4 regions of the Paenibacillus sp. GCM10027629 genome follow, and region 1 is predicted to be linked to each of the others. Evidence: riboswitches for the same ligand, from Rfam matches in the RefSeq annotation. Region 1 holds a riboswitch; each other region holds the start of a gene.
What was found. Region 1 has a riboswitch for cyclic di-GMP ahead of ACFQZR_RS26130 (S-layer homology domain-containing protein). Riboswitches for the same ligand answer to the same signal wherever they lie in the genome.
Positions count from the first base shown of each region.

Region 1 (7,804 bases):
AGGAAGGATGGAGAATAAGGGGTTCATTCGGAACCTCTTGGGAACGCTGGTGATGGCGTGCAGTGGGTTAATGATGCTCTTTCCTATTGTGATTACTTTCACAAATTCACTGATGACAGAGCAAGAGATTCACGGTAATTATGATCTCGTGGGCACCATGCCGACCCGAGCGCCTGGGGAATTGCCTTCATTTGTGAATTTGAAGATCATACCGGATTGGCTGTCCTTTGAGCAATATGGAAAAGTGTTGCTCGAGACGCCGAATTACCTGTTCATGCTGTGGAATTCGGTTGCCATGGTCGTCGCGATCATTGTGGGGCAGACCGTTGTGAGTGCGCTGGCCGCGTACGCATTTGCCAAACTCCGATTTAAGGGAAGAGAGGGTTGGTTCCGAGTCTACTTAATGACGATGCTGATGCCTTTCCAAGTGACCCTGGTTCCGAATTATATTATTGCTAATCAGTTAGGCTTAATGAATACAGCGAGCGCGATCATATTGCCAGGGATATTCGCGGCATTTGGGGTGTTCATGCTTAGACAATTTATGCTGTCGATTCCCTACGCACTTATTGAAGCGGCACAGATGGATGGTGCCGGACATTATCGTATTTTCTACCGTGTTATGCTGCCCTTGATGAAGCCGGGGATCGCGGCGCTCGTCGTCTTGCTGTTCGTAGACTATTGGAATATGGTCGAGCAGCCTTTGATTTTCTTGGAGGATGCCTTTAAGCAGCCATTATCGCTCTATCTATCCAGAATTAACACAGAAGCGCAGGGCATCGGCTTCGCTGCTTCGATGATCTACATGACACCGATGGTGCTGTTGTTCATGTATGCGGAATCGTATTTTATCGAGGGTGTACAAATGTCGGGCATTAAAGGGTGATCGAGAGGAGGAACAAGATGAATACAGGGATGGCTGAAGCGATGGATGCGGGCCGAAAACGAAAAATAGTGTGGATCTCCGGTCTGTTCATCGGTGTGCTCCTACTTCTTACCCTATCGAGTAATACATGGCTGACGATGAGTCTACCTAAGGTTCGAACAGAGATCGGGAGACAAGGACCGTTGACCACCCAGTGGAATGGTACAGCGCGGCTGATGCCCAGGCAATTGATGGCATTATCCAATGCTGCGGAGTGGACGACGAAGGAAGTGCTCGTGAAACCGGGAGACCGCGTTACAAAAGGACAGACGCTCATTACGTATGACAATCCTGCTGCGGAGCAGGAAATACAGGATGCCAATGCGAGTCTTGCACAGCAGCAATTGTCGATCGAGGATTTGCAGGATGCTTATATTGAAGCGGCTCAGAACAATGATGAAATGCAGATGCGTCGTACGAAGAGGGAACTAGAGCGAGCCCGATTGATGATGGATGTGCAGCAGCGAAAAGTGGCGGTGATGCAGTCGGATGCGAGCGGTCGAAGACGTATCGTTGCACCGTTTGATGGTGTCGTAATGCAGGTCAATGCGGCTTCGCAGCTGCCCTCAGGGAGCAACGGGCCGGATGTAAGTCTAGCGAATATGCAGCAAGGCTACCAATTCGAGATTGTTATACCGAATGCCGTGGGGCGGAAGTATCGTACAGGAGATAAGCTCAAAGTTCAAGTAGAGCATCAGGGCACGAACGTACCCGTTGAAGGGACGATTCGTGAAATTCGAAATGCGACGAGTACTAGTGATGGCAGTCCGTCGCAGGGGGAGAATGCGACTCCCGATACATCGAATCAACTATTCGTTGTACAAGTAGTGCATCAAGATTTGGAGGCCAACGACTTGGTAAATGTAGATCTAACGCAATCACAAGAGGACGAGGGGGCCTTGCTCGTGCCGAACCAAGCGATTCATCGCGAAGGTAAGAGCAGCTACGTACTTGTTGTCGAAGAACGTAGAGGTCCGCTGGGGAATACATTTATCGTCCGCAAAGCCCCAGTCCGATTGGTGGGGACGAATGGTCAGGAGTCCCTCGTGCAAGGGGTATATATGAATGATGCCATCATTGTGGAGAGCAACGAGCCGCTAGCGGAAGGTAATCGCGTAAGAGTCTAGTGCGTTCGCTTATTATAGAGGTTGTTCAAAAAGTCATCATTTGATCACGAAGTGATTCAAGAAGCATAATCAACATCGAATCTTGCGTTCACCTTTGAAGTCCGGTACTCATTTAGGTTTCGCCTAAACTCCGTTCCTCCTTCTTCAGGTTCTCGCAACCTTCTCGGTGCTGAAATGCCGACTTTTTGAACACGCATTAATAGATTTTGCATATGGAGAGAGGGAATGAGATGAGAAAAAGTTCGATCGTATGTTTGATAGTTGCATGTTCCATGAGTTTGGCTGCTTGCTCCGGCGGGCAGAACGGCGACGAGAAGAAGGAGGGGAAAAAAACCGTCGTCTTATCCGTCTTCAGCGCTGATCCAGTCTATACACAGGCGGAGAAAAAATATGAAGCGAGTCACCCGAATGTGGATATTCAGATTAAGGCACATATGAAGGACCCAAATGCCAGCTATGAAGGGGAGGGGGAAAAATATATAAACATAACCAACACCGAACTCTTATCGGGTAAAGGGGCAGATATCATTGCCTTTGATGTGATGGGGCTGCCTGTCGTGAAGTATGTCGATAAAAAAGTGTTGGTTAACTTGAGCGATCTGATGAAGCAGGATCAGTCCTTTGATGCCAGCCAATATGAGATGAATATTCTGGACGGTGCCAAGATGAATGGAGGTCTCTACACGCTGCCTTTACGATTCTTCTTGGACAGGATGATGGGGGATGCCAAGGCGATTGAGGATGCAGGCGTGACATTCGATGATTCGAACTGGACATGGAACGATTTCACAACGGTTGGTAAAAGCTTGGCAGCTTCAGGGAAACGGAAACATGCGACGGGAAATACGCCTCCGGAGCAGATGCTGAACTATTTGTTCTCGGATAACTATGCAGGGATTGTGAAGGATGAGAAGCGTTTCGACACGAACGCATTCTCATCACTCATGAAGCAAGTGAAGAAGATGTATGATGATGAAGTCGTCACGAAGGCCGAGATTGCTGCAGATGAATCCTACTTTTTGCCTACGATGATTATATCTCCTGAAGATTATTTTGTCGGACCAGCCATGTTCTATGAGAAAGGGAAGATCTATAACAAGCCACGGGCTTTGCAGGAGCAATCGGGAGGTTCATTCATCATGAATAGGACGCTCGGGATCAACGCGAACTCAGACGTCCAGGCGGAAGCGTGGGATTTCATGAAATTCCTGATGTCTGAAGAGGCGCAGATGCTGCCGGGACTGCAGGGTTTCTCCATTAACAAATCGGTGAACGAGAAGATGTTCAAGGACCTTGAGAATAAAGGCTCGGTGGAGTCGCCGACGGGATCTTCCGTACCGGTTAGCAAGGAAGACCTCGAAGTTCTTAAACAGATGGTCGCCGATACGAAGACAACGGTGAGAGAAGATAAGAAGATTCAATCGATCATTGAAGAGGAAGCGAAAGCCTATTTTAGCGGACAAAAGTCGGAGCAAGCTGTTGCGGATCTGATCGCAAATCGGATCACAACCTATTTGAATGAGTAATGAAATCTTGAGTAAAGGATGATGATGGATGAAAAAATGGATAGCGGTGTTGTTCGTATTCGGAGTTGTGGCCAGTGTCTCAGCTTGCTCGGTTCCAGGTGCGGAAGAAACAAAGGCAGAAATGAATATAGAGGCTGAGCCGCTAGATCAACGGGGAAAGCAAGAACAAAAGGGTGAAGAGACTGCCGAGAAGGAACAAAAGAATGATGAAGGCCAGAATGATGGGCAGGGCATGACGAAAGTATTCTCGGATCTGATGGCATTGAAGCTTCCGGAGGGCCTTGAGGCACAATCGTCAGGCTCCACAAATTCGAAATTGATCTATACCGATAAAGCGAATCAAGTGAAGCTCGAAATGCTGCATGATCCTGAGCAATTGGTGACGGATGAGGGGATCGATATGGGACGTTTGAAGATGAGAGGGATCTTCGAACAACAATATGAAGGTGTAAAATTAGAGTGGTTGAAGGATGAGACGCAGCAAGTCCATGGGAAGCATATCGCGATTAATGAGGTCATCGTTCCATCCAAGGCAGGCGACACGTATCATCTCGTGGCTTGGGCTGAATTAGACGGCGCTTTTCTGGAAATCACATTCACCTGTCCCGCAGATGTGAAGGGGGAGTGGCAGAATGCTGTGCATGAGATGATCGAATCGATTCAGATGTAGGGAAAGGGCTGCAGGTTCAGTTTCATGAAGTAAAGATTAATAGTAGGAACATGACCGCTTGGCGAAACCGCTGAGCGGTTTTTTGGCGTGGTATGTCTGGACAGAAGAACTTTTCAGAAAATGACATATTTCTAGGTATTTCGACTTATTTTTATGACTTTGGAATCGAATTTGGAGGAATTTAGAAGTGGATGACGAATGTAATTTTTTGGTTAGGTATATTTTACCACCAAAAGGAAATGCAGGTTTTTGATCGATGAAGATCGCGCGTGAATTTAGGTTATAGAACCTAAATCTTTTATGAACCAAGTGAATGAACCAAGGCAAACTCGTTCGAAAGACGGGGACGCAAAGCCACGGGTCTAAGGTACATTCGTACTATGATCGCCGGGCCGCTCAAAGGCTTGGTTTTTGTGTGCCCAAAAAAGACCATAGGGGGAATCGATGATGAGAAGAACGGAAGAAGGAAAGAAAGGATGGCAGTACCGGCTTCGGATGGCGGCGCTCTGCTGTGCATTAACAGTTGCTTCATGGAGTGTGCTGGCTGCGCCAAGTGCGCATGCTGCTGTACAGATTCAGACGGAGGATGAAGTGACGAAGGTGGACATGCAAGGGGGGGATATTCAAATTTCGGGCTCGAATATGGTGTGGTTCGTCACGGGTGCGGATACGACGCGCCAAGTGATGTATCGGGATTTGAAGACGAATCAATCCAAGCTGCTGACGCCGGTGAAATCGTATAAAAGAGAGCTGTCGATTCATGGTGATCTCATATTCTGGGCGGATAAAAGAAATACGGCTCCGGGCGAAGAGGACTGGGATATCTATATGTTCGACTTGAAGACGGGTAAAGAAACGAAGATCAGCAAGACCGTTGGACATTTAGGTTCGCCGCAATCGGATGGACGTTACGTGGTATGGGGGGAATCGGGTCACAAAGTGTATTTGTACGATCTCAAGGCCGGTACGGAAAAGGTGATTGGTGATGGAGATTATCCGAAGATTGCGAATGACAAAGTGTTTTTTACAAAATATTGGTATCAGGATGCAGGGTATCTCTATGACGTGAATACAGGTGCAACGACGAAGGTGATTGTGCTGGATGAGGGAGAGGCGTTCCGCTCTTATGCATTTGACGGTACGCGCGTCCTGACATTCAAGAGAGGAAGCGATGAAGGTGGCGAGGATACGACATCCGTCGTTTTATATGATTTGAAGGATATGCAGACGCCGCAAAAGATGGTTCTTGTTCCTCCTTTTACCGGGAAGAATCTTTCGCATGCAGCACTTGGCGATTCTTATGCGGCTTGGACGCAATATGTTGACGGGGTACTTCAGATTTTTGCAGGAGATATGGGGACAGGTAAGACGTGGCAGGTCACATCAGGGAAGATCAATCAGAAGGATCTGTTCTTCGACGGGGATCGCCTTCTCGTTATGAATGATCAGAAGAAATTGGTCTATAAGACGATGACGCGTCAAGAGGGTCAAGAGGAAGGCGGTACTACGGGGCAGTCTTCCACAGCGGGAACGCCAGGTTCATGGAATTCAGTGATTTCGATGGAAATGGATGAGTTGGTAGAGGCTGAAATCGGCCCGGATGGCGGCGTGTTGGAAGCGCGGAAGTCTGGGATTTCGTTGAACGTGCCGAAGTATGCTTTTCAAGAGCGTTCGAAGCTGACGTTAACGGTCACGACGGCTTGGGACAAGGCGCTTAAGCAGAAGGTGGCTGCTAATTCGCATCCGGTAGGACCTGTCGTGAAGTTGAGCTGGAAGGAAGCGACTGTAAAGCCGCTTACGCTGCATATCCCGGTGGATGTGTCGAAGATGAAGCCGAATCAGGTGAGCAAATTGTCGGTGTATGCGTTCGATGCGTCGGCAGGCAAATGGGAGGATATTGGTGGCAGATGGGATAACGAACGCAAGGAAATGGTGGCGGAGATCGATGGGCCGGGTACGTATGGATTGCAGCTCACGGATATTACCTATTCGGATATTCAGGGGCACTGGGCCAAGGAAGCCATTGAGACGGCTGCGGCACGCCATCTCGTCCAAGGGGTCAGCGCCGGAAAATTCGAGCCGAATGCGCCGTTAACCCGTGCACAATTCGTGACCATGTTGTCAGGTGCATTGAAGCTTCAGGCACTGCTCGGGAATGAGCCGAGTTTCGTGGATGTGCCGAAGTCGCATTGGAGTTACGTGCATGTAGAAGCGGCGGTACAAGCAGGTCTTGTGCAAGGGGATCAAGGGAAGTTCCATCCGAATGAGAAGCTGTCGCGCGAAGCGATGACGGCAATGCTCGTGCGTGCGGAAGCTTGGTTAGCGGGACAGCCGCTTAAGGTGACGGACGAAAGTATTCTGGATGCATATCGGGATGGGGCTAAGGTGAGTGCGTGGGCTAGACCTTTCATGGCGAGTGCTTTGGAACGTAAGTTATTGACCGGCGAAGGGATGAATATTCATCCGGGCCAAGTATCGACACGGGCGCAAGGCGTCGTAATGCTGCTGCGGATGCTGCAGAATCAAGGGAAGCTATAGGTTGAATTAGGGGAGAAATGATGATGAAGAGAAAATATAAGCAGATGATACGCTCCTGGATTAGCGGAATGCTTGCAGTCGTCGTATTGCTGACGGGCATTCCGATGGTTCCGGGCTTCGGCGTGGAGAAAGCACAAGCGGCGACGGTTGAGATGAAAGTGGATCCGCTGCCGATTAATTCGGTCTATGCGCCGAAGACGAGCATTATATGGGAATTTCAAGATATGGAGCATCCTGCAACGATTGATTTATGCGGGGAAGGAGATATTGAGAGTGGGACGTATCCGCAAGGAGATAACAAGGTAGAGTGGAACGGTCAAATCGACGGCCGTCCAATAGCGGATGGGGACTACAAAGTATGTGTAACCCCGACAGATAAGTTCGCGCAGTTCAAGAAGGATGTCGACGTCTCCGTCGTCAATTCGCCACCGATGCGCCCGAAAGCGCTCGATGTGGTACCGGATTTGCGCAGTGAGACGCATATCCTGCGCGGTCTCGGGGAGATTGGCTCCAAAGTAACGGTTCGGATGCGTACAACGAAGCGGGTTAATTATGATCAAGTGCCGGGAGATGAGGTAGTACTTGCCTCGGATATTATCGTTAAGCCGCAGCGCACCTGGTCGCAAGGCATGCAGATTGTAGCTGAGGACTTTACGAATTTCCCGAAAGAAGCGACGAAGCAGCCGAAAGCCTTTGTCGGTGAGTGGGAAGTTCGGGTGAAGCTCCCGCTGTATGAGATTGCACATATTCAGGCTACGGCGGAGCGGACGATTGGCACAGATAATAAGTCGAGCGTTCCGTCGGACATGCTGAATGTGCTTCGTTATCAAGCGCCAGCCTGGAATGTGACGTGGGAAGCGCTCGCCGGGTATTATTACAAAGTCGCGGGCAAAGATGCGCTCGTCGCGGGTGTTAAGAAGATCGCAGATTTCAATAACGTCCGAATTCGGACTTGTAACGATCAGCAAGGCTGTCCAGACAGTGTCGAGAAGGGCATGCACCTGCTCATTAAAGATCC
Region 1 is NZ_JBHTGZ010000017.1:97,275-105,078, forward strand. Features, by position in the region: gene ACFQZR_RS26110 (carbohydrate ABC transporter permease) at 8-886, shown strand; gene ACFQZR_RS26115 (efflux RND transporter periplasmic adaptor subunit) at 904-2,052, shown strand; gene ACFQZR_RS26120 (ABC transporter substrate-binding protein) at 2,307-3,578, shown strand; gene ACFQZR_RS26125 (hypothetical protein) at 3,607-4,248, shown strand; cyclic di-GMP riboswitch class I at 4,561-4,648, shown strand; gene ACFQZR_RS26130 (S-layer homology domain-containing protein) at 4,693-6,786, shown strand; gene ACFQZR_RS26135 (DUF6531 domain-containing protein) at 6,804-7,804, shown strand, end outside.

Region 2 (7,804 bases), on a different contig from region 1:
GTTAATGTGACATCTACAGAACCCGATTTTGTCGCTTTCGGAGATTTTACTCTGAAGTACGTTGAATCTGTATACACGTACATTGGAGCAATCTGATCGCCAAACTTAACTACAATACCCGGTGTGAAATATTTGCCGTTAATCTTCGCAACTGTACCGCCTTCTAACGGTCCATTGTTTGGATCAAACGAGGTAACCACTGGGTCTGCTTTGTAAGTGTACGGTATTGTAGCCTTTTGCCCATCTATATTCTTCACCGTAACCGTAACCGTAGACTGTGCCCCAGCTGGAACTGTTGCCGTAATTTCATTCTTACTCACTACGTTGATATTCGTTGCGCTAGTCGTTCCAAAAGTCACTGTAGCACCTGGTCTGAAATTGTCCCCCTTAATCGATACAGTCTCTCCACCTTCTGGTTTGCCGAAGTTCTGCTCAATTGAAGTGATAATCGGTGCTGACAAATTCACTTGTATTGCAACCGAAGGAATCGCCTTTTGACGCGCTGCCCCAGCATAGTCTTTATACGTAATGGTAGAGGCAGTTGTCGAAGCCTGGAAAGTACCTTTCTTGTTCGGGTCTTTCGGCTTTATCTTGTAGGTAAACGTTAACTCACTATTCTTTAATTCCTGAAAGTTCCATGTCAATACATTACCATTGACTATTGGCTTCGGTATATTTGAATCATACGAACCGGGAACAATATCGAATTCAGGTGATACAATGTCAGTTACTTGAACATTGTATGCACTTGCCATACCTATTTCCTTAACAATTGCTGCATAAATTTCGCTTAATCCTACTGAACCTAACACAAAATGATGGTGAGCAGATGTCGTTGCCATTTCCTTCAACAATTTATTTGGCCCGCTCGTTGCAGGATCCTCATCTTTTTGAAGTAACGCAATTGTATAGAACACAATCCCTGCATCCTTTGCAGCCTGCGCTTTTTCCTTTGCATACTCGTATGCCGTACCTTTTGGCTCGGTTGCATCACCATCCGTCATAATGACGATAACCGGTTGAGCTTCCGGGCGATGGTTCTCAAGCTCCTTAATCGCTAAATCAATCGCATTTCCTGTTGCTGTTGCTCCATTTGCTTCAATGGATCCAATATAGCTCTTAGCAGCTTCTTTATCAGTCGTCAAAGGGAGAGATTTTGTTAAGTTTGCAGAACTAAAATCAACAACCCCAACGCGATGTTTAGTCATATCCATTAAATCGACAAAACCTTTAGCCGCATTCTTAGCAGCCAACATCTTATCTTCACCATGGTTGGGTTGGTAATCCGGCTTCATACTACCTGATTTATCAATGATCAAAATTACGTCATTCGGCATGACAACATTCACCGGAGGAGTCCCCTGGATGTTTAGCTTTACTTCCGCCTCCTGTTCTGTTGTAATTACCGTTGGATTTACAGTTTTCGATACGGTTACATAATCATTAGCAGCCGCATACGAAGTGGTTTGATATGGTACCATCATCAACACAAGAAGAAGTACCATCATCATATTTACCTTCTTAAAAAAAGATTGCATACTTATCCTCCTTTTATTTTTTGCAATATAAAAAACAACAGCAAATGCCATTGTTTCTATCAAGTTGGAACCTGGCAATCTTTCAATTTCTTGAAAGACCCATGGCTTTGCGTCACTGCATCACTACAGTTTTGCTAACATTTTCGATTGTCTTCGTTCTCGAGTCCCATTCATAATAGTTCTTTTTAATTGGATAAAAATACATTTCTCTTATTATTATCGGTTTTTAATCAAGATTCTTTATGGAAAATAGTAAAAAATAACTATTAATATCAAGAAATTTAGAAAAAATAAGATACTTTCATGCTTTAGAACAAAAAAAATTCCCACATCATTAATGATGTGGGAATTTCTAATATCTATTCGTGCCGAATCTGATTGCGCAAGTACCCATCAATAAAGGCATCCAGATCGCCGTCCATTACTGCGCCGACATTACCTGTCTCGACAGATGTCCGATGATCTTTAACCATACTATAGGGATGGAATACATAGGAACGAATCTGACTTCCCCAAGCGATATCCGACTGTTCTCCACGAATTTCATCAAGTTGCTTCCGTTGCTCCTCGATCTTACGCTCATATAACTTGGAACGAAGTACAGTCATTGCCCGCTCACGGTTCTTGATCTGTGAACGTTCCGTCTGACACGTTACGACGACGCCCGTCGGGATATGCGTAATCCGAACAGCGGAATCCGTCGTATTGATGTGCTGACCGCCCGCACCACTCGCACGGTACGTATCGATCTTCAAATCTTCCGTCCGAATGTCGACTTCCACATCTTCCGAAATCTCTGGTACAACATCGCATGATACGAACGAAGTATGACGACGACCAGATGCATCGAACGGCGAAATCCGTACCAGACGATGTACACCTTTCTCCGCCTTGAGATAACCGTAAGCATTGAAGCCTTTGATCAGAAGGGTTACACTCTTGATCCCCGCTTCATCCCCTGGGAGATAGTCGAGCACTTCCACTTTGAAGTTCCGTTTCTCCGCCCAACGGGTGTACATCCGCAGCAGCATTTGGCCCCAATCTTGGGACTCTGTACCACCCGCTCCAGGATGCAGCTCAAGAATCGCGTTGAACTTGTCGTATGGCTGGTTGAGCAGCAGCTGAAGCTCGAATGTCTCCAGCTTGCTCATCAGGCCCGCCACATTAACATATAGCTCTTTTGCCAAATCTTCATCCTGCTCTTCTGCCGCAAGCTCGAGCATCATCGTCGTATCTTCATACTCTTGATTCAATGATTGATATTGATCGACGGCCGATTTGACCACGTTTAGCTCAGCAATAATGCCTTGGGCACGCTCATTGTCGTCCCAGAAGTCGGGCGCAGCCATTTTGACCTCGAAATTCTCAATCATCTCTTGCTTCATATCTAAGTCAAAGAGACCCCCTAAGGTCAGATAATCTCTTTGCAATTTCACGTAAATCCTGTTTCACGCTTGGTTCGATCATTCCATCCACCTCATCTGGCTTCACATTCGTCGTTAGACGGGAAGATTACTTCCCGTGGCACTGCTTATATTTCTTACCGCTGCCGCATGGGCATGGATCGTTGCGTCCGATTTGTGGCTCGTTATGCACTGGTTGCTTCGTCGCAGGCTCGCTGCTGTTGTTCGTGGAGATTTTACTCTCTTCGACAACCGCTTGACGCTCCTGGTTACGTTCTACTTGTGCTTTCATGATATACGTCGCCACATCCTGCTGGATTTGACTAATCATCTCATGGAACATTTCGAAGCCTTCAAATTGGTACTCACGAAGCGGATCCGTACCGCCATATGCACGCAAGTGAATCCCTTGACGCAGATGATCCATCGCATCAATGTGATCCATCCATTTGCTATCCACGGCGCGAAGCACGATAACCTTCTCGAACTCACGCATCATTTCTTCGCCCATGATTTCCTCACGTGCTGTATAGCGCTCTATAACAAGACCCATGATGAATTCCACGATCTCTTCTTTTTCCTTGCCCCAAATGTCGTCTTTCGAAATTTGGTCGGCTTCGAGGAGTGTGTTGTTCGCCCATTCTACTACTTCATCCAGTTCCCAGTTCTCTGGGATATCTTCCGAACAGTGCGCTTCGACAATACGTTCGATGGTCGGCTTGATCATATCAAGGACAATTTCACGAATATTATCGGAGAAAAGAATCTCGCGGCGCTGCTTGTAAATAATCTCACGCTGCTGGTTCATCACATCATCATACTGAAGGACAATTTTACGAACGTCGAAGTTGCTGCCTTCAACACGTTTCTGAGCGGACTCAACCGCACGTGTAATAAGACGGCTCTCAATCGGTGATTCCTCATCGAAGCCCAGACGATCCATCATACCAGAGATGTTCTCTGCACCGAAACGTCTCATGAGCTCATCTTCCATCGACAAGTAGAATTGCGAGGAACCTGGGTCCCCTTGACGTCCCGCACGACCCCGGAGTTGGTTATCAATCCGACGGCTCTCATGGCGCTCTGTACCAATAATATGCAGACCTCCAAAATCGGAGACACCTTCACCTAATAAAATATCCGTACCACGTCCAGCCATGTTCGTCGCGATCGTAACGGAGTTCGCAATCCCTGCATCCGAGATGATCTCCGCCTCTTCCGCGTGGTATTTCGCATTCAAGACTTTATGCTGTACACCTTTGCGCTTCAGCATTTCCGAGAGAAGCTCAGAGTTCTCGATCGAAATGGTACCGACGAGCACCGGTTGCTTATTCTTATGACGTTCTACGATTTCATCGACAACCGCTTTAAATTTACCCATTTCTGTCTTATAGACGACATCCGGCATATCCTTACGAATATTCGGACGGTTCGTCGGGATCTGAATGACTTCAAGACCATAGATCTTCTTGAATTCTTCTTCCTCCGTCTTCGCTGTACCTGTCATCCCAGCCAATTTGCGATACATCCGGAAGTAGTTCTGGAATGTAATCGTCGCAAGCGTCATGCTCTCGTTCTGAACATCGAGATCTTCCTTCGCTTCAATCGCTTGGTGAAGACCATCGCTATAACGACGACCTTGCATGATCCGACCTGTGAACTCATCGACGATCAAGACTTCACCATCTTGAACGACGTAGTCAACGTCACGACGCATGATCACGTTCGCTTTTAACGCTTGTAACACGTGATGATTCAAAGTCACATGGCTTTGATCGAACAAGTTTTCAACGCCAAATGCTTTCTCTGCCTTCGCAACACCGGCATCCGTCAACGCAACGGATTTCACTTTAATATCAACCGTGTAATCCTCTTCGGCCGTTAAACGACGAACAAATCGATCCGCAGCAAAATACAGCTCCGTCGATTTCGCGGCTTGTCCTGAGATAATGAGCGGTGTTCTCGCCTCATCGACGAGGATGGAGTCCACTTCGTCAATAATACAGAAGTATAGTGGGCGTTGAACCATTTGCTCGCTATAGAGCACCATGTTATCCCGCAAGTAGTCAAATCCGAACTCATTGTTCGTTCCGTACGTAATATCGCAAGCATACGCAGCCTGCTTATCTTCATGACTCAACCCGTTCAGGTTAACCCCAACCGTCAAGCCTAGGAATTCATAAATTTGAGCCATCAATGCACTATCCCGCTGTGCGAGGTAATCATTGACGGTGATGACGTGTACGCCTTTACCCAGCAATGCATTCAGGTAGACTGGCAAAGTACCTACAAGCGTCTTCCCTTCCCCTGTCTTCATCTCTGCGATCTTACCTTCGTGAAGGACCATACCGCCGAGCAACTGTACATCAAAGTGACGCATACCGAGCGTCCGAATCGAAGCTTCACGCACCACGCAAAAAGCTTCTGGCAATATGTCATCTAGCGTTTCGCCTTTTTCAAGACGCGCTTTAAATTCCTCCGTTTTCGCTTTCAACTCTTCGTCCGAAAGCGCCTTATACGTCGGTTCCATTTCGTTGATTTGGTCAACCGTCTTCATGAGGCGTTTCACTTCGCGCTCGTTCTGGTCGCCAAATATCTTTTTAACAAGTCCTAGCATGGGTAGACCCCTTTCGTATTTCGTACAAACAGATGGTTTGCATTAAATTGTAACAGTTTGTGGGTATTGTCGCAACAATCGAGTATGGACATTACGTATATACTTACGCGCTAACAGGCCGGATTGTTTCGAAAAGTTTCCATCAAAAATATTTCCATTCTGTGTATATCTTAAAATTGTAATTCCTATGGGCTTCCTAAAGCTAGAAAAAGCCTGACTCCCCGGAGAGGAGTCAAGCTTTGTAATTCACTTCAATGTATATTCATTTCAATGTTTGTTGATGCTAATATCAATCTTGTTCGATCAAGCCGTATTTACCATCATTACGACGGTACACAACATTCACCTGATTCGTGTCCATATTGGAGAAGACAAAGAAGTTATGTCCAACCATGTTCATTTGCAAGATCGCTTCTTCCACATCCATTGGTTTGAGTGTGAAACGTTTCGTACGCACCAGCTCGAGAGTATCCTCTTCATCCTCTAGTGCAACTGCTGTGGAGCCTCCGTCAACGATTAAGGATTTCAAGCTGCCCTCTTGACGGAATCTGCGGTTCAATTTGGTTTTGTGTTTACGAATTTGACGCTCTAACTTATCAATCACAGCGTCAATCGAAGCATACATGTCATCTGTCTTATCTTCGGCGCGGAGCATCAAGCCTGGCAGAGGAATCGAAACCTCAATGCTATGTTTGTCCTTGATTACGCTCAATGTAACATGAACCTCAGAGGTAGGCGGCACTTCAAAATACTTTTCCAATCTACTTAGCTTTTTCTCTACATACTCTCTTAAAGCATCTGTCACTTGGATATGTTGGCCTCGAATGCTGTATTTCATAGGGCACTCCTCCTTTGCTTAGCTCTATTATAACACAGCTCTGGGCATACTTCAAAATTCCTTTACAATGTAAATGACGTAGTTGTATCCTTTGATGGGTGCGTGTCAAAGACTGTTCAGAACTATTACAGAAGTGTTGCAAAAGAAGTTCTAGAAGCAACTCCAGATGCAAATAAAAGCATGCTCAGAAGTTCATAAGCAACAATTTCACAAGCAACAAAAAAACCCTAGAACATGTCTAGGGCTTTCTCTAGCTAAACTATCGATTTAACCATCGAACCTTATGTAGCTCGGCATCAATGCCGGTATGATTATAATTTAATTACGTTAGCTGCTTGTGGTCCGCGAGCACCTTCAACGATGTCGAACTCAACGGATTGACCTTCTTCTAAAGTTTTGAAGCCTTCAGATTGGATCGCGGAGAAATGTACGAATACGTCCCCACCGTCAGCAGTTTCGATAAAACCATAACCTTTTTCTGCGTTAAACCATTTCACTTTACCTTGCATTCAAATACATTCCCTTCGTCTTCAAATGAAAGTGGAGTATGTCCACAAGTCCGACTATACCACCGTATGGAAGCGGTGTCAATGATTTTAGGGAGAATAATGTAAGGGTTTACATTCGCTTCATTTTTTGCTAGTTGAATGTGGCTAATCTGCGGATTGCTGGTTGATATTGGTAGGATGCTGATTGCATATAGTAATTTACAGCTTTATTCATATTACCTGTAACTTCATTAAAGACTCCTAAATTATACAACGCTTTATAGCTTCCAGTTCCAATGACACTGTCATACTTCACGCTCTCCCCAATTTCTAGACAACTTAAATAGGACTGCTCTATTCGCGGAAAATAATCAAGATACTTCTCTGGATTGGTTATCATAAGATCCAAGAAGAACACTCCGCATACAAAATGAAAATCTACGTAGTCTTGTAAATAAAATTGCTCGTTCTCTATGACCAAGAGTCCCTCTTCCCAATGTTCCGTAGCAACGATCGCATACAGAAATGCTACTATAGCATTCGGTGCAAACGCCTCTTTTCTTGTTAGCAACTCGTAGGCTCTTTTAAAATTTTCATAAGCCAATTGATGCTGAGATAACCCTCGATACTCTTTAGCAATCTGATAATAAAAATATGGATCTTCCGGATAGTCATTAATTTCCTGCATCAAGATTGGAATATTGCGATCCGATTTGTTCTTCTGATAGTAGCCGTCATGCTGCACCTCAACATCGAGATTAATTCGCGGTAAATCAGATTGGACCTGCTCATGTATTCTTCCTCTATAGAATATGCCCGAAGGAAACAGTCTTGTAGCAAACGAATACGCATATCCAATCCCTTCCTGATCGGCAAATTTACTGACAATTTTGATCCGCCCAAGTGCGTGGTATTGATCT
Region 2 is NZ_JBHTGZ010000005.1:431,172-438,975, reverse strand. Features, by position in the region: gene ACFQZR_RS07940 (IPT/TIG domain-containing protein) at 1-1,538, opposite strand, end outside; cyclic di-GMP riboswitch class I at 1,601-1,684, opposite strand; one part of gene prfB (peptide chain release factor 2) at 1,898-2,932, opposite strand; one part of gene prfB (peptide chain release factor 2) at 2,934-3,005, opposite strand; gene secA (preprotein translocase subunit SecA) at 3,051-5,558, opposite strand; gene hpf (ribosome hibernation-promoting factor, HPF/YfiA family) at 5,848-6,396, opposite strand; gene ACFQZR_RS07920 (cold shock domain-containing protein) at 6,708-6,905, opposite strand; gene ACFQZR_RS07915 (glycosyltransferase family 2 protein) at 7,036-7,804, opposite strand, start outside.
Region 2: it holds a riboswitch for cyclic di-GMP, as region 1 does, so the genes downstream of both, ACFQZR_RS07940 (IPT/TIG domain-containing protein) here and ACFQZR_RS26130 (S-layer homology domain-containing protein) in region 1, are expected to answer to the same signal.

Region 3 (7,804 bases), on a different contig from region 1:
TGGAGGAAGCGAAGGACTCGATTTGTCCTCCAACCATATGATTGGGAATGGTCTAGCGCTGGGTGTGAGTATATTCGGGGCACTCTATAACCTGGCTTGCATGCCAATTATGAAACGGTATTCTGCTCTGCGGGTGAGTACATGGATGATCCTGTTCGGAGCAATCGGCATGCTTCCGTTCACGTTTGGTTCTTGGGGCAAAGTGGACTGGAGCGCATTGACAGCGACGCATTATACCGCGATTGGTTATAACGTGCTGATCTGCACGGTCATTTCCTTCGTTGTATGGAATGCGAGCATGTTCAAGGTCGGCGCGGCACGCGCGAATTTCTTCCGCTATGTGGTACCGGCTTCTGCCGTCACGGCGGGCTATCTCTTCTTCGGCGAATCATTCTCAGGCTGGCAGCTAGCCGGTGCCGTATGTATGGCCGCGGGATTGGTCTGGATTAGTCTGGAGCGCAAAGATACCGCGGCATCACCCAACCTTACTTCTTGAAGTAAGGTTTTTTCCTATGAATACGTGGAAAAAAATGCTATATATAGAGTTATTACATAATATGGGTGGGAACAGAAAAATGAAAAAACAATTATTCACAGTTTGTGTATCGATGTGTTTATTACTATTGGGCAGTGCTGTGAGTTTTGCAGCAAACGCTAAGGGAACTGAAATTATTGTTAATGGTGTGAAGCTAAATGCACGAGCTACTGTAATCGAGGGGACGACATTTATTCCTTATCGATCTTTGTTTGAAGCAATGGGTGCCAAGATAGGTTTTGATAAGGACGCACAGGAAATCTCTGCAGAGATTGATGGTGGGACGATGTACTTATGGATGGGTGAAGATATAGTAGAGTATAAAAATAAAAGATATTTTCTTCCGGAACCTATCCGTACTATAGAAGGAAGTATATACGTTCCTTTACGTTTTATCGGAGAAGCTCTCGGATATCAGATAGTATATAATCAAGATTATAATAGAATTACCTTTACGAAGTTTGGATACGGTGCGGATGATTCTATTCGAAAAACTCTAACAGGATATCTACAAGAGGATAAGCACAAACCATTGTCAGATTTGTTTTCTCAAGACTATCCATATCCTGATATATTGTATGTGAATGAAGCGAGTGAATCGTTTCCTCGGGTGTTTCCTATTAAAAACTATGAGACATGGGTTAATAAGATTGAGTACCTAGACAATAATACAGCAGTTGTACATGCGGGTTATTCTTATGAAACTCAAGTATTGAATGAGTCGTCAGAGACTAGGTTTGTTTTGAATAAAGAGAAATCAGGTTGGAAGATCTCAAAGATGGATCCTATACATTTGAAGATTGATGTCCCCAAAAATATTGATGTTACAGCGGATGGATTACTAGTAAACAAATCAGACCAAATCGGTAAGGTACTACAAGATTTAAACACATATTACACAGCAATGAATGAGAAGAATTATGAGACTGCTATTAAATCTATTTCTCCAACGGTAATTAAGAAATGGAATGAAAAAGTAACTTACGGTAAGTATGAAGATATTATTAAAGAAGAGTTCAATAAAACAATTACCACTCATAAATTGATGAATGCACGTGTGTTATATGTTGATCAATCACATGCAGTGGTAAATGCCAAAGTTGAATTCACACAACGATATAATGGGGATAGTAAGGTAATTGGACCTCATGTATATGATTTATTAATCAGTATGGATTGGGTAGACAATGATCGGTGGACTTATTATTCAGAATATGATTTAGATGCTAATTACTAGGACACCCGAGAGGTGTCCTTCACTTTAACTGCTCCCTTACGTACTCGTCCGGCGTCTTGCCGATAATGGTGCGAAAATCCTTGATGAAATGCGACTGATCATAATAACCTAGCTCCGTGGAGAGCTCGGACCAATCGATGCGCGGCTGATGCTCGATCGTCTCAGCGGCATTTTGCAATCGGTAGAGCTGGATCACCCATTTCGGACTGACACCGACATATTGGTCGAAGAGACGCTGCAGCGTTCTTTTATTCAGGTGAAAAAGATCGCAAATCTCGTCCACCTTCGTTATCTCACGGTCCACCTTTACGCGGTCGATGATCTGATTGATGAACTCGACCTGGTCGTCCCATGGCGGGAGCTTTGGGCGAATGAATTGTTCGGCTAGACGGACCATGTCGGACTCACTCTCTTGCGTGAGCAGCTCCTGCTCTAACGTTCCGATCTCCACGTCGAATACATCTTGAATGCGCATCGGTTGATTCGCGAGCTCGGAGATCGGTTGCTTAATGAACGGATAGAACCCGCCAGGCTTGAATTTGACACCGAATACGACCCCTTTACCTTCTAAGTGGTGCGTATATTTCTGCTTCGCAGCACCGAAAATGGCGCTTCGATTCGATTCAATGACGAGATTCACACAAGGGTTCGGTACAACCTCCTGCAAGTAGGGGGCTTGTTCAGTTAAATCCCAGCTGACGATCCAGAAATGCTTCACGAACTGATCGATATCTTCGGATGGCTCATGCCTTGTCAGTTGAAATTTATGTGTCCCACGGGATAAATTCAATACGCCCATACTGGGTTTTACAATTTCGGGTTTCATGAATAGCCGCTCCTTTTCCTGCGTGCATTTTGTCGCGTTTTTACAATACTTGGGCATAATTACGTTTTATAATCATATTAGCATAGTTATGCGCTTGATATGTATTGCATAAATCGAAGGAGGAACGAAGGAATGCGTGAAGTTCCATTGAAGTATGAATTGTATATTAAAGCAACCCCAGAGCAAGTGTGGGATGCCATGTTCGTCCCAGAGAATACGCGCAAGCTCTTCTTCGGATGCGTATTAGAGTCTACCTTTGAAATCGGTAGCCGTTATGCTTATATCGGACCGGGTGCGGATGGGGATGAGACCGTTCATGTGTACGGTGAAGTCCTCGCCTACGAGCCTTATAAGACGTATAGCGGTACGGAGCACGCAGGTCCGTCTTATCGTGAGAACCATGCAGAGTTCCAGTCCAGAATGACGTTCAATCTTGAGACCGTGGGCAACTGTACGAAGTTCACGTTGATCAATGATGAGTGGACGGAGGGCCACCCATCCTACGATAACACGCAGAGCTCGTGGTGGATGATTTTGAGTAACTTGAAGACGTATTGCGAGACGGGAGATACGATCGATTTCGGTTGGTAAAAGGACGTCGTAGCGGCCTACATAAAAAAGAACCTGTGCCGATTCCTTCTTATACGAAGGATTCGCACAGGTTCTTCTTGTTTTCGTCCTCTATCATTAATTACGTTTTTATTGCACCACGGCACCAATCTTCCACACGCCATACTTGCGTAACCCAGTCTCGATAGAATTCCGATTCATGGGATACGAGCAGGATCGTGCCCGGATAGGCTTTAAGCGCCTCGCGAAAGGCATCCTTCGTTCGCACATCCAGATGGTTTGTCGGTTCGTCGAGTACCAATACGTTGCTGTCCGTGAGCATTAATTCGCAGAGCCTCACCTTGGCTTGTTCTCCACCGCTCAAGTGGCGCAGGGGCTGCCGGATATGCTTCTCGGTCAAGCCGGGCATTGCAAGCATCTTACGAATTTGCTGCTGCGTTAGATCGGTCCGGAAGGCTAAGAGCCTCTCCAGGGGTGTCTGGTCAGAAGCGATGTTTTCCTGGGCAAAATAGGCTGCCTTCACGTTATCCCCTACCTGAAGAGTACCGTTAAGCAGAGGCATGAGGCCTAGCAGGGTACGCAGCATGGTCGATTTACCAATCCCGTTATGGCCAATGATCGCAATTTTCTCCCCGCGTTTCACATCCAAATTGACAGGGGCAATCAACGGCGTCGAATAGCCAATTTGAATGCCTTTTGCTGTGATGACATGGCTTACGGGATTCTGACGCACCTCGAAGCTGAAGCGCGGCTGTGGTCCGGTTGTAGGTTTATCGATGAGCTCGATCCGACCGAGCATTTTCTCCCGGCTCTTCGCTTGCTTTGCCTTACGAATACGGTTCTTATCGATGAATTTCTCAAGTCGTGTTATTTCCTGCTGCTGCTTCTCATAAGCTTGCTGCAATTGCAGACGGCTTAATTCATGACTCTTCAGAAAATTGTTGTAATTCCCCGGGTATCGCCTCAAGGTCTGATGCTCCAGATGGTAGATGACCGTCGTGATCTCGTTGAGGAAATGCTCATCATGGGATACGACGATGAATGCATGCTCATAGCTTTTTAAATACCCCGTCAGCCAAGCAATATGCACATCATCGAGATAGTTGGTCGGCTCATCCAACAGCAATACGTGAGGTTCTTCAAGAAGCAGCTTACCTAACAACAGCTTCGTTCGTTGGCCGCCGCTCAGCTTGCTGACATCACGCTCCATGCCGAGATCCAGAATGCCAAGACCCGCAGCGACCTCTTCAATCCGAGCGTGGATTTGATAAAAATCCGAGTCTTCGAGTTGACTTTGCAGCTCGCCGTACTGCCGTAATAGCGTGTCTAGATCGTTGTCTGCCTCGGCCATGTTCTCGGCCATGCCCAGCATGCGCCGTTCAATATCATATAAATGTGCAAATGCGCTCTGCAGATAGGCTGCAATCGTCGTCCCGGGCTGTAAATGGATATGCTGCTGCAGATAGCCTACATTGATCTGCGGCATCCAATCGATGCGCCCGGAATCTGGCAAAATCTCGCCTGCGAGCAGGCGGAGCAGAGTCGATTTTCCCGCGCCATTGCCGCCGACCAGGCCGACATGCTCTCCGCGCAGTAGGCGGAAGCTGATCTCGCGAAAATTCAATTTATCTCCGTACATATGGGTAACGTCTTCAATGCTTAATAAACTCATTCTTGTTCTCTCCCTTTCAATTTAGCTTGTGCTACGGCTGAATCGAGAGAACAGCAGAATTCGCAATCTTCTGTTTCGTAAGAAACAATTCATGGTTGTATGAACGACGAAATCGTTATTTTTCTATGGTGGAATATACAAAAAAGACGAGGTGAATACACCTCGCCCACGATCATATAGGTTTCGTAAGAAAGGGATTGGCTTTTATCTACTGTTCTCGGATTCACTTAACGTTAAAATGGGCAGACTTCTCCCGTGTTAAGGTAATTCTCTTCTAAGAACAGTCGACAAAATTTCCATATCCTTTCCACCTCATGTGATTGATTTTGTTGGTTACTTCTATAGTATATGCAACTTCATTGTAACGAGTCAACCCAGCCCTATAGCCCGTAGTTTAAAATAACTTTAGGTTCAAGAATCCCGAAATCAATTGACTTTGCGCCTATTCGTGGCATATATTAGTCAATGTAAATAGTTCCTTTATCCTACTTTAGACCTACATAATGTCCATCTGCAACGACTAGAATTATATATTTCGGCACACTAACCGAAAGGTTAGGTCGCAAAGCCTCGGAGTCTAATGGTCTTTGACCTATGATAGTCCGGCTGCAGCTAACAGTTGTTATTGCAGTCGGACTTTTTTGCGTTTCCAAGGAGCTGAAATAATATATTAATAGGAGGTAGACATGAGACGAGGTTTTAGACTTGTAGTGACATGGATGTTCATCTTGTCCGTCTTTACAGGATTCATTCCTGGCACGTTGCCAGTGAGTTCTGCGGCGGCTTCGAACGATCTGGTCTGGCCGAATCCAGGCGCGGTCAATCTGACGAAGAAGGCCGAACCGACAGGCACGCCAGGGGAATGGAAAGTAACCCTAACGGTTGAAGGAAAGAACATTAAGAGTAGTTCGGACGTAGTTTTGGTGATTGATCGGTCCGGTAGTATGAAAGGGACTCGGATGTCCAAAGCGATTGAATCTGCCCAGAAGTTCGTGGACAGACTGCTTTATAAAGATTCGACCACAAGAATTGCCGCTGTATCCTTTGCTGGTGATGTGACGGATGTTTCGGATTTCAAGAATGCCGGACAGATCGATGCGCTGAAAAAGGCGATTGGCAATATTTCTCCGAGTGGAGGTACGAATATCCAAGGAGGAATTCACCGCGCTGATGAGTTATTAAAGTCAAGTAAGGCGGATAACAAGGTCATCGTTCTCTTAAGTGATGGGGAACCGACATATAGCTACAAGGCTTCTAACGCTTTGGATTATACTTGGCCAGGAGACAAAACGAAAAGCTTTGCGCTTTCGAATTTCGATTACACGTATACAATCGGATCAGGCGGAAGTTATGATTTGGACTCCGGATGGACCGATTACAGCTATAAAATAGGTAAGTATAAGGTAACTGACAATGGAAAAGGGACGATATCTGAAGCGAAGCTTGCGATGGATAAAGGGATCCAAATGTATTCCATTGGACTTGAAGTCGGGGATAACACCAACGCTACAAACGTACTGAAGTACAGCCAGAATCGTGGCTATTACGCTTCAAATAGTTCTGAGTTAGAAAAAGTCTTCGCGGAACTATCCAGTAAGATTTCTTACGCAGCACAAAACGCAAAAGTCATTGATCCAATGGGCGGTATGTTCGACAAAACCAAGGGACCTGAAGTTTCGCAAGGTACGATTAAATGGAACGACACAACAGAAACGATTACGTGGGAAATCGGAAACATCGTTGAAGGATCTCCAGCAACGATGACTTACATCGTGAAGCTGGATTCAACAAAGAACCCAGATCCAAATACATTGTATCCGACCAATGGTAAGACATATATGGAATATACGGATGTGAATAATAAACCTGCATCCAAAGATTTTGAAGTTCCCAAAGTAAGCTTTGGTAAAGGTTCTATTATGGTCAAAGGGTACAGGGTCAATGCTGAGGGTACGCCGGTTAATGAAGAAAATAAGCCGGTTGATCGACCAGATCTTGCTGCACCATTATATAGCGAGTCCTTCAAACAAAATGGCAATGAAGCGCTTGATATTAACAAGAAGTATACGGTAACGGCAAAAATTGTGGAAGGTTATCTTCTTAAGAAGGGTGCTAGTCCTCAAGATGTAACATTAACATATGGTGAGCCTAACCCAACAATTTGGTTCGGTTATGCGAAAGCTCCTTACAATATCAAAATCGAGTATAAAGTAGGGAACATCGAGCTTGAGAAGGCAGAAGATGTTAAGAAACTTCAAGGCGAGTCAATAGACATCCAGAGCAAGTCATTTGAAGGTTATACGTTGAAGGATGTAAGTGTCAGTGCAGGAAGTGGCTTGGAGGTTAAGGGTGGCCAAGTCACAGGTACGATGCCGAATAAAGACGTTACAGTTACGTTTAACTACGAGGCAATCGCACAGTCAGTGAAAGTAAAATATTTATTAGAAGGAACTGATAAGGAAGTAGCACCATCGATTACAGTACCTGGAACAACAAATGCAACAACAACATTGAAAGCAGCGAATGTTGCAGGGTACACAGTAGTAGGGGAAAGCACAAAGGAATACAAATTCACGGCTGAGAAAAACCAAGAGGTTGTATTCTACTTCAAAGCAGCAGCGCAAAAAGTAACTGTGAAGTACCTTGAAAAAGGAACGAACAAAGAACTTGCGAAGCCTGAAGTTGAAGAAGGCGTAACAGGCAAAACAATCAAGCTAGATGCGAAAGAAGTTGCAGGCTACAAAGCAGAACAAGCAACAATCGATTACACGTTCACAAATGGAACGCAAGAAGCGATCTTCTACTACACAGCATCGGCGCAAAAAGTAACTGTGAAGTACCTTGAAAAAGGTACGAACAAAGAACTTGCGAAGCCTGAAGTTGAAGAAGGTGTAACAGGCAAAACAATCAAGCTAGATGCGAAAGAAGTTGCAGGCTACAAAGCAGAACAAGCAACAATCGATT
Region 3 is NZ_JBHTGZ010000014.1:310-8,113, reverse strand. Features, by position in the region: gene ACFQZR_RS24935 (DMT family transporter) at 1-496, shown strand, start outside; gene ACFQZR_RS24930 (copper amine oxidase N-terminal domain-containing protein) at 576-1,772, shown strand; gene ACFQZR_RS24925 (DUF6597 domain-containing transcriptional factor) at 1,792-2,598, opposite strand; gene ACFQZR_RS24920 (SRPBCC domain-containing protein) at 2,731-3,189, shown strand; gene ACFQZR_RS24915 (ABC-F family ATP-binding cassette domain-containing protein) at 3,290-4,840, opposite strand; cyclic di-GMP riboswitch class I at 5,368-5,454, shown strand; partial or broken gene ACFQZR_RS24910 (MucBP domain-containing protein) at 5,527-7,804, shown strand, end outside.
Region 3: it holds a riboswitch for cyclic di-GMP, as region 1 does, so the genes downstream of both, ACFQZR_RS24910 (MucBP domain-containing protein) here and ACFQZR_RS26130 (S-layer homology domain-containing protein) in region 1, are expected to answer to the same signal.

Region 4 (7,804 bases), on a different contig from region 1:
GTATTGTCGTCTTTCCACGTTTTGGTTCCTGCTACTTTGGTTTTAACAACCGAAGGTGGATTTACTGGATCTGTAGTTGAACCTCCTGGGTTTGTAGGTGTACCACCATCTGTAGGAGGAACTACTGGATCCTTCACTTTTGTATTCGTGATGTCATAACCGTGTACTTCGGATGTATATCCTGCTACCGGCTGTTCTTTCACGCTATACGTATATGCTTTACCGTCTGCATCATAGGCTGCTAGCTTGTCAAATGTATACTTCCAACCGTTGGATGCTGTTACATCTTGGGTCTGGATGACTTGATTGTTTTGCAGTAAGTCTACTTTGATGCTGCTTGGACGATCTGCCGCATTGTCATCTTTCCACGTTTTTGTTCCTTCTACGGTAGTTGTCTGCATCACTTTTGTATTCGTGATGTCATAACCGTGTACTTCGGATGTATATCCTGCTACTGGTTGTTCTTTCACGGTATACGTATATGCTTTGCCATCAGCATCATTTACTGCCAAATTCGCAAATGTATATTTCCAACCGTTGGATGCTGTTACATCTTGCGTTTGGATCACAGTATCGTTTTGTAGTAAGTCTACTCTAATGGCGCTTGGACGATCTGCCGCATTGTCATCTTTCCACGTTTTTGTTCCTTCTACGGTAGTTGTTTGCACCACTTTTGTATTCGTAATGTCATAACCGTTCACTTCAGATATATATCCTGCTACCGGTTGTTCTTTGACAGTATACGTATAAGCATTTCCATCAGCATCATACGCAGGTACATCTGTAAATGTATATTTCCAATCATTTGTTGCTGTTAAGTCTTGTGTTTTGATAACTTGACCATTTTGTAGTAACTCTACTTGAATGGTGCTTGGACGTTCTGTCGCATTGTTATCATTCCATGTTTTTGTTCCTGAGATGGATGTCGTCTTCACTTTATTCGGAATCATCAGCTTAACGCCTTTTTCAGCACTCGCATCAATCGTAAAGCTTACTTTGGCTTGAGGATCGAAATCCAGATAGTCTGGAGCTGCAATCTCTTGTACATAGTAATTTCCTACATCTAAAGCAGGAGCTTCAACCATACCTTGATCATCCGTTGTATAGGTATCTCCAATTTGTTCACCTGACTCTTTGTACAACTTAAACGAGACATTTGGGATGACTTTCTCTTTATTCCCTTCAATGTGCTTAACGATTCTTAAAGTTCCTTTAGGTGGTAAATCACCCTGAGCATCCCCGCCAAATGTTATATTTTTGACTGTGGCACTATCCGACTCGGAAACCGGGTCTTTGTACAGAATTTGGTAATCAAGCTCGTAATTATTTTTCAAAAATTCTTGGCTCTTTCCGCTTTCCGTTATAGTACTTGTATAATAAACGGTAAAAGACCTGGCACTTCCCATATTCCAGTTAATCACGACTTTAAATGAAAGACCGTCGTCATTAAACTGAATAACTCCATAACGTTGCTTTTGAAATTCTTCAATGGATAAAGACTCTCTGTTATCAACTGTTATCCGAAAACTATCTTTATTAAGAGTTTGACCTTCCTGCAAACGATCAGACACAACAATATCGCGACTTAAATATTCTTTGTTTAAGTTTATATTTAGGAACCAACGCACTTGATCGGCCTTATCCGGCTGGATATCACCAGCTTTGTAGAAAAATGGCTTAGAACCAGAACCGCCACTAGTTGGACCGGTAATCGTTACAGTTTGCTTATCTAAATTTGTACCTAAACTTGTTTCAACATCTTTCTTTTGATCCGTTGCTACATTCGTAGCTCGAACTGTAAAATAAAATTGCCCTCTAATATTTCGAAGTTTCTCAACCGTATCTGTAAATGTACATACCACATTCGTTGTCGTTATTTGACAAGTACCAAAATTAGTTCCTGCTTCATTTTCTAATGGAATCGTTCCACTAAATCCTACTAATTCCGGAGGTAACGTTAATGTTAACGTGTCCCCAGTCTTCATTTGATTTCCAGATTTATCACTAAAATTTACATTGATTCGAGTCTGTTCCCCGTAATTTAGTGTTGTTTTGTCAATCGTAAAACTATCAACGAATCCAGTTGTATTTAACTCCTGTGCATTTGCGATCATGGGTACAAAGCTCTGACCTATAGTAAACATAAAAGTCATAAAGATTACCAACATTGAAAATGCTTTTCTTGACTGTCTAATCATATGATTCTCACTTTCTAGTTAAATTGAGTCTTATCTATTAGTTTTCCTTTGATAATCAGGCGATGAGTAGGGTTTACCATCGGATCACAAGTAACAAGTGTAATTTCCTTATCCTTGCCATTAGCATCTAGCACCCACACCTCATCTGGCTTGACACGTAACTTTTCCGTTACTGTGTATTCAAACTGCTCTTTTCCATTATTGACCTTGATGTGATCCCCCACAGCCAGCTCGTCCAACCTGTTGAAATTCCTTCCATATGTACGATTTCGGTGACCCGCTATGGCATAATTCCCGATATCTCCCGCCTTACCTGTATTCGCAATACTAGCAACGGTCTTCCTCATGTTGGCTTGCGTTGCTCCATGAAGGATAGGAAGCTTTAAGTTTATTTTGTCAATCGTCAGAATTCCTTCTGCAGCTTCATGCTCTGGGGACTTGACTGTTGTATTGTCTTCACTGCCTCGGATTGCGGGAAGGGTAGATGTAGGCTTCACGGCTCCCTCCTGTCCTTGCTCTGCAGGTTCTTCTGCGCTATCAATATTAAGAAGGCTCGCCTGCCATTCCTTTAATAGTTGTTCCTGCTGATAATCTTGATACATCTCTGTCAGTTTTGGAGTTACAAATAACACGACTCCGATCACCATAAGCAGGATGGCCGTGATTTTTTTGTTCATTTTCCCTTTCTACCCTCCTTTTCCGTCCTTTCAACACAAAAAAGTCCGACTGCATTAACGATGTTAATTGCGGCCGGACGATCATAAGTCATGAACTCTTAGATTCCTAAGCTTTGCGAGCTAACCTTTCGATTAGGGTGCCAAATTATGTAATTGCCATTAGTGCTAATATACCCAATACAATATGGAGTATAGATAATGTGTTGCAAAGTAGTATATACGAACCATTGGCATAAACCAATATATATCACGTATATATGAATGTCAATTTATGAAAATAAAAAAGTGAAAAATTTTCATAGTATTTAGATATTTTTCATGATTTTTCAAAGATTTAACTTATTTGAATATCAATCCTTTATACCAAAAAAAGAACTAGGGCTAGTTGCCCTAGTTCTATACGATGTATTAGGATTCGGTTTTCTAATCCCTATACCTCTTTCCGCTTCAAATGCAGTAATCCTCCAATGAAGAACAGAATGAAACTGCACGTAATCGTAATCAGAATATTTTCGATCGGCAGCGTGAAGGCACCGAAGTCCATCTCACTATGTGTCAACATGGCTAGTGATGGTTGTGCCCAAGGATAGTAAGGTCCGAACTGAGCAGAGTTGACGATCAGCATATTGGGCAACGTCAGTGCTACATTAATAGCCAGCGGTGCGGCAAAGCTGCTCCATCCGATCGATACCCATAATTGCAAAGCCGCGAGCGGCAGACAAGCGACCCAACCGCTGATGATAGCTGGAAGCGTCAACTCCCAGTTCATTCCTCCGGGAATATTATGAAAGCTTACTGACGCAGCTAGGGAAGCGAGCATGAGCAGTTGGGTAACCGCAAGCAGCAGCACAACAATACTGAACTTTGCCATAAATAAGCCCGTTCTAGATACGGGCAAGCATAGCAGTGATTTCCAGCCTCCGCCGCTATGTTCATATCTGCACACAAACGCAGAAAATATTCCCGTCAAAATCGGAAGCAGCAGCATAGCGTGAAGTGTGAAGACGACGGACTGCAACTGAACGTAGTGTATAAGTGCTGGCGTATCATCGAGCGATGCCATCAAACCGATGATGAGCGAGATAAGCGGGCTTACAAGAACCAAAATCCAGATGGGGGATCGGCTCAGCTTTAGTCTTTCTGAAGCCATTAATCCCATAAATGATTTGATATTCATCTCAGTTCACATCCTTCCGGTTGAAGTGAATAGAGCCGAGCAACAGAACGACGAAGCCGCAGAGGAAACCTACCCCTACGAACACTTCCCCCTGAGAAGCTTTGAATGCAGCAAGCGGCCAACTCACGGGCAGCCATTCTGAGATCGGAAAGATGGATAGCACGGCCAGGACTACGCCAATCGTGATGGGAAGTGACTGATTCCGATATGTCATACACATCCATAGCACAAATGCTAGAATGGGCCAGGAAGCGATAAAGGGATAGAAGGCCAACTTTGCCACATCGACGATCGGAATATCCGTCCCGAATCTTAGCATCAAGCCTAATGCGATTGACCCCAGAGCCAACAAAATGCACGATATAGTCAGTAGGAATATCACAACCACAAATTTGGCGCCAAATACGGAATAACGCGATATCGGCAATGCCAACAGCTGCTTCCATGCGCTCGTGTGGTGCTCGATATTCGCGAGCATTGAGCTTAGAATTGTAATGCCCATGAGGAGCGCGATAGGAACGAACATCGCTATGTTCTCCAGTAAGTATCTCCATACATCATCCGCATATTGCTTCATCAAATAATCGTATCGCAAGCCATAGTTAAGCGCCTGCATGGCAATCAATCCGATCGGAGCCAGAAACACCAGAAACCAGAGGCCTTTGCCCTTAAGCTTCAGGAGATCGGCCCTTATTGCTCTGCCGATCATAAGCTTCGTCCCTCCCCGACAATATGAAGGAACAGCTCCTCAAGTGACTTGCGATTTTCCTCCACTCGATAGACGGAGTGGCCTGCGCTCACAAGACTCCTCACCGCGCTAGCTACTGAATCGTCATCGGTATTACCCATCGTCAAAGTCGAGTCCACATCTTGGAAGGAGGCATCAATACTTTGTGCGCGCAGCAGCCTTAGTGCACGCTGCACCTCCGATACGCGCAGGGTTACGACGCTCTGCGACTGAAGCTGCATGTTCTGAATCGTATCTTGGAACACAAGCTCGCCCTGCCGAATAATGCCGACGATGGAGGCCATCTGTTCAACCTCGCTTAATAAGTGGCTGGAGATGAGCACGGTGATGCCATGCTGCTTCGGCATATTTTTGATGAGTTCCCTAATTTCCAGAATACCGGAAGGGTCAAGTCCATTCGTCGGTTCATCCAGAATGAGCAGCTCCGGACTGCCGAGCAGCGCGCTGGCGATGCCGAGCCGCTGCTTCATGCCAAGGGAATAGCCTTTAACCGCGCGCTTCGCCTCTTTCGTCAGCCCCACGATCTCCAGCACTTCATCAATGCGCTTGCGAGGCGCGTCGATGATGCGTCGTATCGCCTCCAAATTCTCCACCGCGTTCAAGTGTCCATAATAAGAAGGATACTCTACCAGCGAGCCTACCTTTCGCAAAATAGATAGCCGTTCTTTTGCCAGCGACTGTCCGAACACTTCTATACTCCCGCTGGATGGTTTGATCAAGCCTAACAGCATACGGATCGTCGTTGTTTTGCCCGCGCCGTTCGGGCCAAGAAAGCCATATATTTCACCTTTCGCTATTTTCAAGTTCAGATCAGACACCGCATAGCGGCCCTTATACTTTTTACTAAGACCTTTCGTCTCTATAATCCATTTACTCATCTGTATCACCTCGAGAACTAGCATACCTACTCAAGGTTAAATGAACAGCGACGAAAGTTTAAATTTGGTTTAAATTATCGGGGTTCACTATTATTTCTTCAGTTCGTAAATGTAAATTCGAGTTCCTTCATTTGAGCTATCCGTCTCCAAGCCTAACCCCATCTCGACGATCAGATAGTTCACGATTGCCAGCCCGATACCGGCTCCCTTAGCCTCCGAATCGGACTGCATGCCGGTGCCGCGATCAGCGATAACTAGCATGCTCTTGCCTGCACGCTGCTGGGCGCTCAGCCCGATATATTTGCCTTGCGAAGCGTGTCGCACAATATTTTGGAACAGATTATCCAATATACGCTGGAAACTCGACTTGTCCACGTTCCATACCCATGCCTCTTCGGGCAGCAGTACCTCGATCTCCATACGTTCTCGCTCCCAGATCGGATACCAGCTTGCAGCACTCTCTCGTACCAGCCGTAACACATCGAGCGGCTCTGGCGCCAGCTGATAACGGCCGCTCGTCATCAACGTGTGGGTCAGCAAGTTATCGATCAGCTCACTTAATCCCGATACCTTGTCCTGTACGATGTCCAGTGAGTTCCGCCCACGACCGCTCAGATCTTCCCTCTGCAGGCCATACAAATGTCCGCTCATAACGGTCAACGGCGTCCGCAGATCATGCGAAAGATTGGCGATGAGTGATTTCCGCAAGGTCTCCTCTTCGACTTGTCGCCTCCGACTGACGCTCAGCTGTTCTATCATTCCATTAAACGCTGCTTCCAGCGCTCCAATCTCATCCTGTCTCCTGATTTCTACAGGTTTTGGGATCCCATGCTCATCCTGTTGTACCATTGCGGTTTGCAGATGGAGCAAGCGCTTTTGGATGTGCCGGAAGAAGAGAATGGATATGGTTATGAAGAGCACTAACACCATAAAGATCATGGCGATATATACAGGTGTCCCTATCATCGGAGGTCTCTCGACCAGATTCCTCGGTATTTGCAGCACCATAAAGCTTGAGCTGGCATTGTCCTTCCCCATGAAGGCTACAACTGTATACGGGTCACTGTTCACACTCTTTTTCATGAAAGCCACTGCATCACCAGGTGTCCATTGATCAGGTATTCCGGCTTGTGAGGGAAGCTCTGACCCTGTTACCCCTTCGTTGTTCACCCAGAACATCGAAGCCTCAGGATACTGTGCTTTCAGCTCCTGCAAAAGGTGATTGATCTCGAGCGTTGATTTTCCCTCCATCTCTGCTGCAGCGGCATACCACAAGGTCCTTACCTGAGACGCGTCACCGTACTTTAAATCACTTTCCTGATTTCTGTTTACCATATTTTCCAATACGATATAGGACACGCTTACGGCAGGCAGGACAATGGGAAGGAACAATAAAGATCCCAGGACAATAAGCAGGTACTTGTTTCTTAGGGATTGTCTTGCGAACCATTTCGACCTATAGGGTTTACGAATGCCTCTCTTCATGCTTTCTTCACCCTCTAACCCTGTATCCTATGCCTCGTATGGTCTCGATAATTTCAGGAGACGAAGGATCTCTTTCGATCTTCTCGCGAAGATAGCGGATATGTACCATCAATGTCTTATCCCCTTCAAAAAAGGGCTCACCCCACACCGATTCATAGATTTGCTCCTTCGTCATAATCTGGCCGAGATGGCGGATCAGATACATAAAGATATGGAACTGCTTGCCGCTTAATGTGATCTCTCCTTCGTTATCTGTATTCACGATCCGATTCTCTGCTTCATAGACGAGCAAGTGCTTCACTTTCGTTGGAACGTTGGAAAATGTGCTGGAACGCCGAAGCAATACCTCAATTCGAGCCATTAACTCATCGAGATGGAATGGCTTTGTCACATAGTCATCCGCGAATTGAAGTCCCTGAAGCTTATCGTCAATCGCTGTCCGCGCTGACAGCATGAGGATCGGAATCGAAGGCTCCGCCTTCTTCAGACGCTGGCCTACGGTAAATCCGTCCAGACCAGGCAGCATGACATCCAGAATGATCAGGCTGCAGCCCTCAACCTCTTCCGTGGCCCGATCTCCGCTTCGAAGCCATTTCACTTCGTATTGACGTTCGCGAAGATGCTTCTCAACGAAGCTTCCA
Region 4 is NZ_JBHTGZ010000005.1:481,939-489,742, reverse strand. Features, by position in the region: gene ACFQZR_RS08180 (Cna B-type domain-containing protein) at 1-2,198, opposite strand, end outside; gene ACFQZR_RS08175 (class D sortase) at 2,213-2,875, opposite strand; cyclic di-GMP riboswitch class I at 2,941-3,027, opposite strand; gene ACFQZR_RS08170 (ABC transporter permease) at 3,306-4,046, opposite strand; gene ACFQZR_RS08165 (ABC transporter permease) at 4,054-4,761, opposite strand; gene ACFQZR_RS08160 (ABC transporter ATP-binding protein) at 4,758-5,678, opposite strand; gene ACFQZR_RS08155 (HAMP domain-containing sensor histidine kinase) at 5,769-7,163, opposite strand; gene ACFQZR_RS08150 (response regulator transcription factor) at 7,171-7,804, opposite strand, start outside.
Region 4: it holds a riboswitch for cyclic di-GMP, as region 1 does, so the genes downstream of both, ACFQZR_RS08175 (class D sortase) here and ACFQZR_RS26130 (S-layer homology domain-containing protein) in region 1, are expected to answer to the same signal.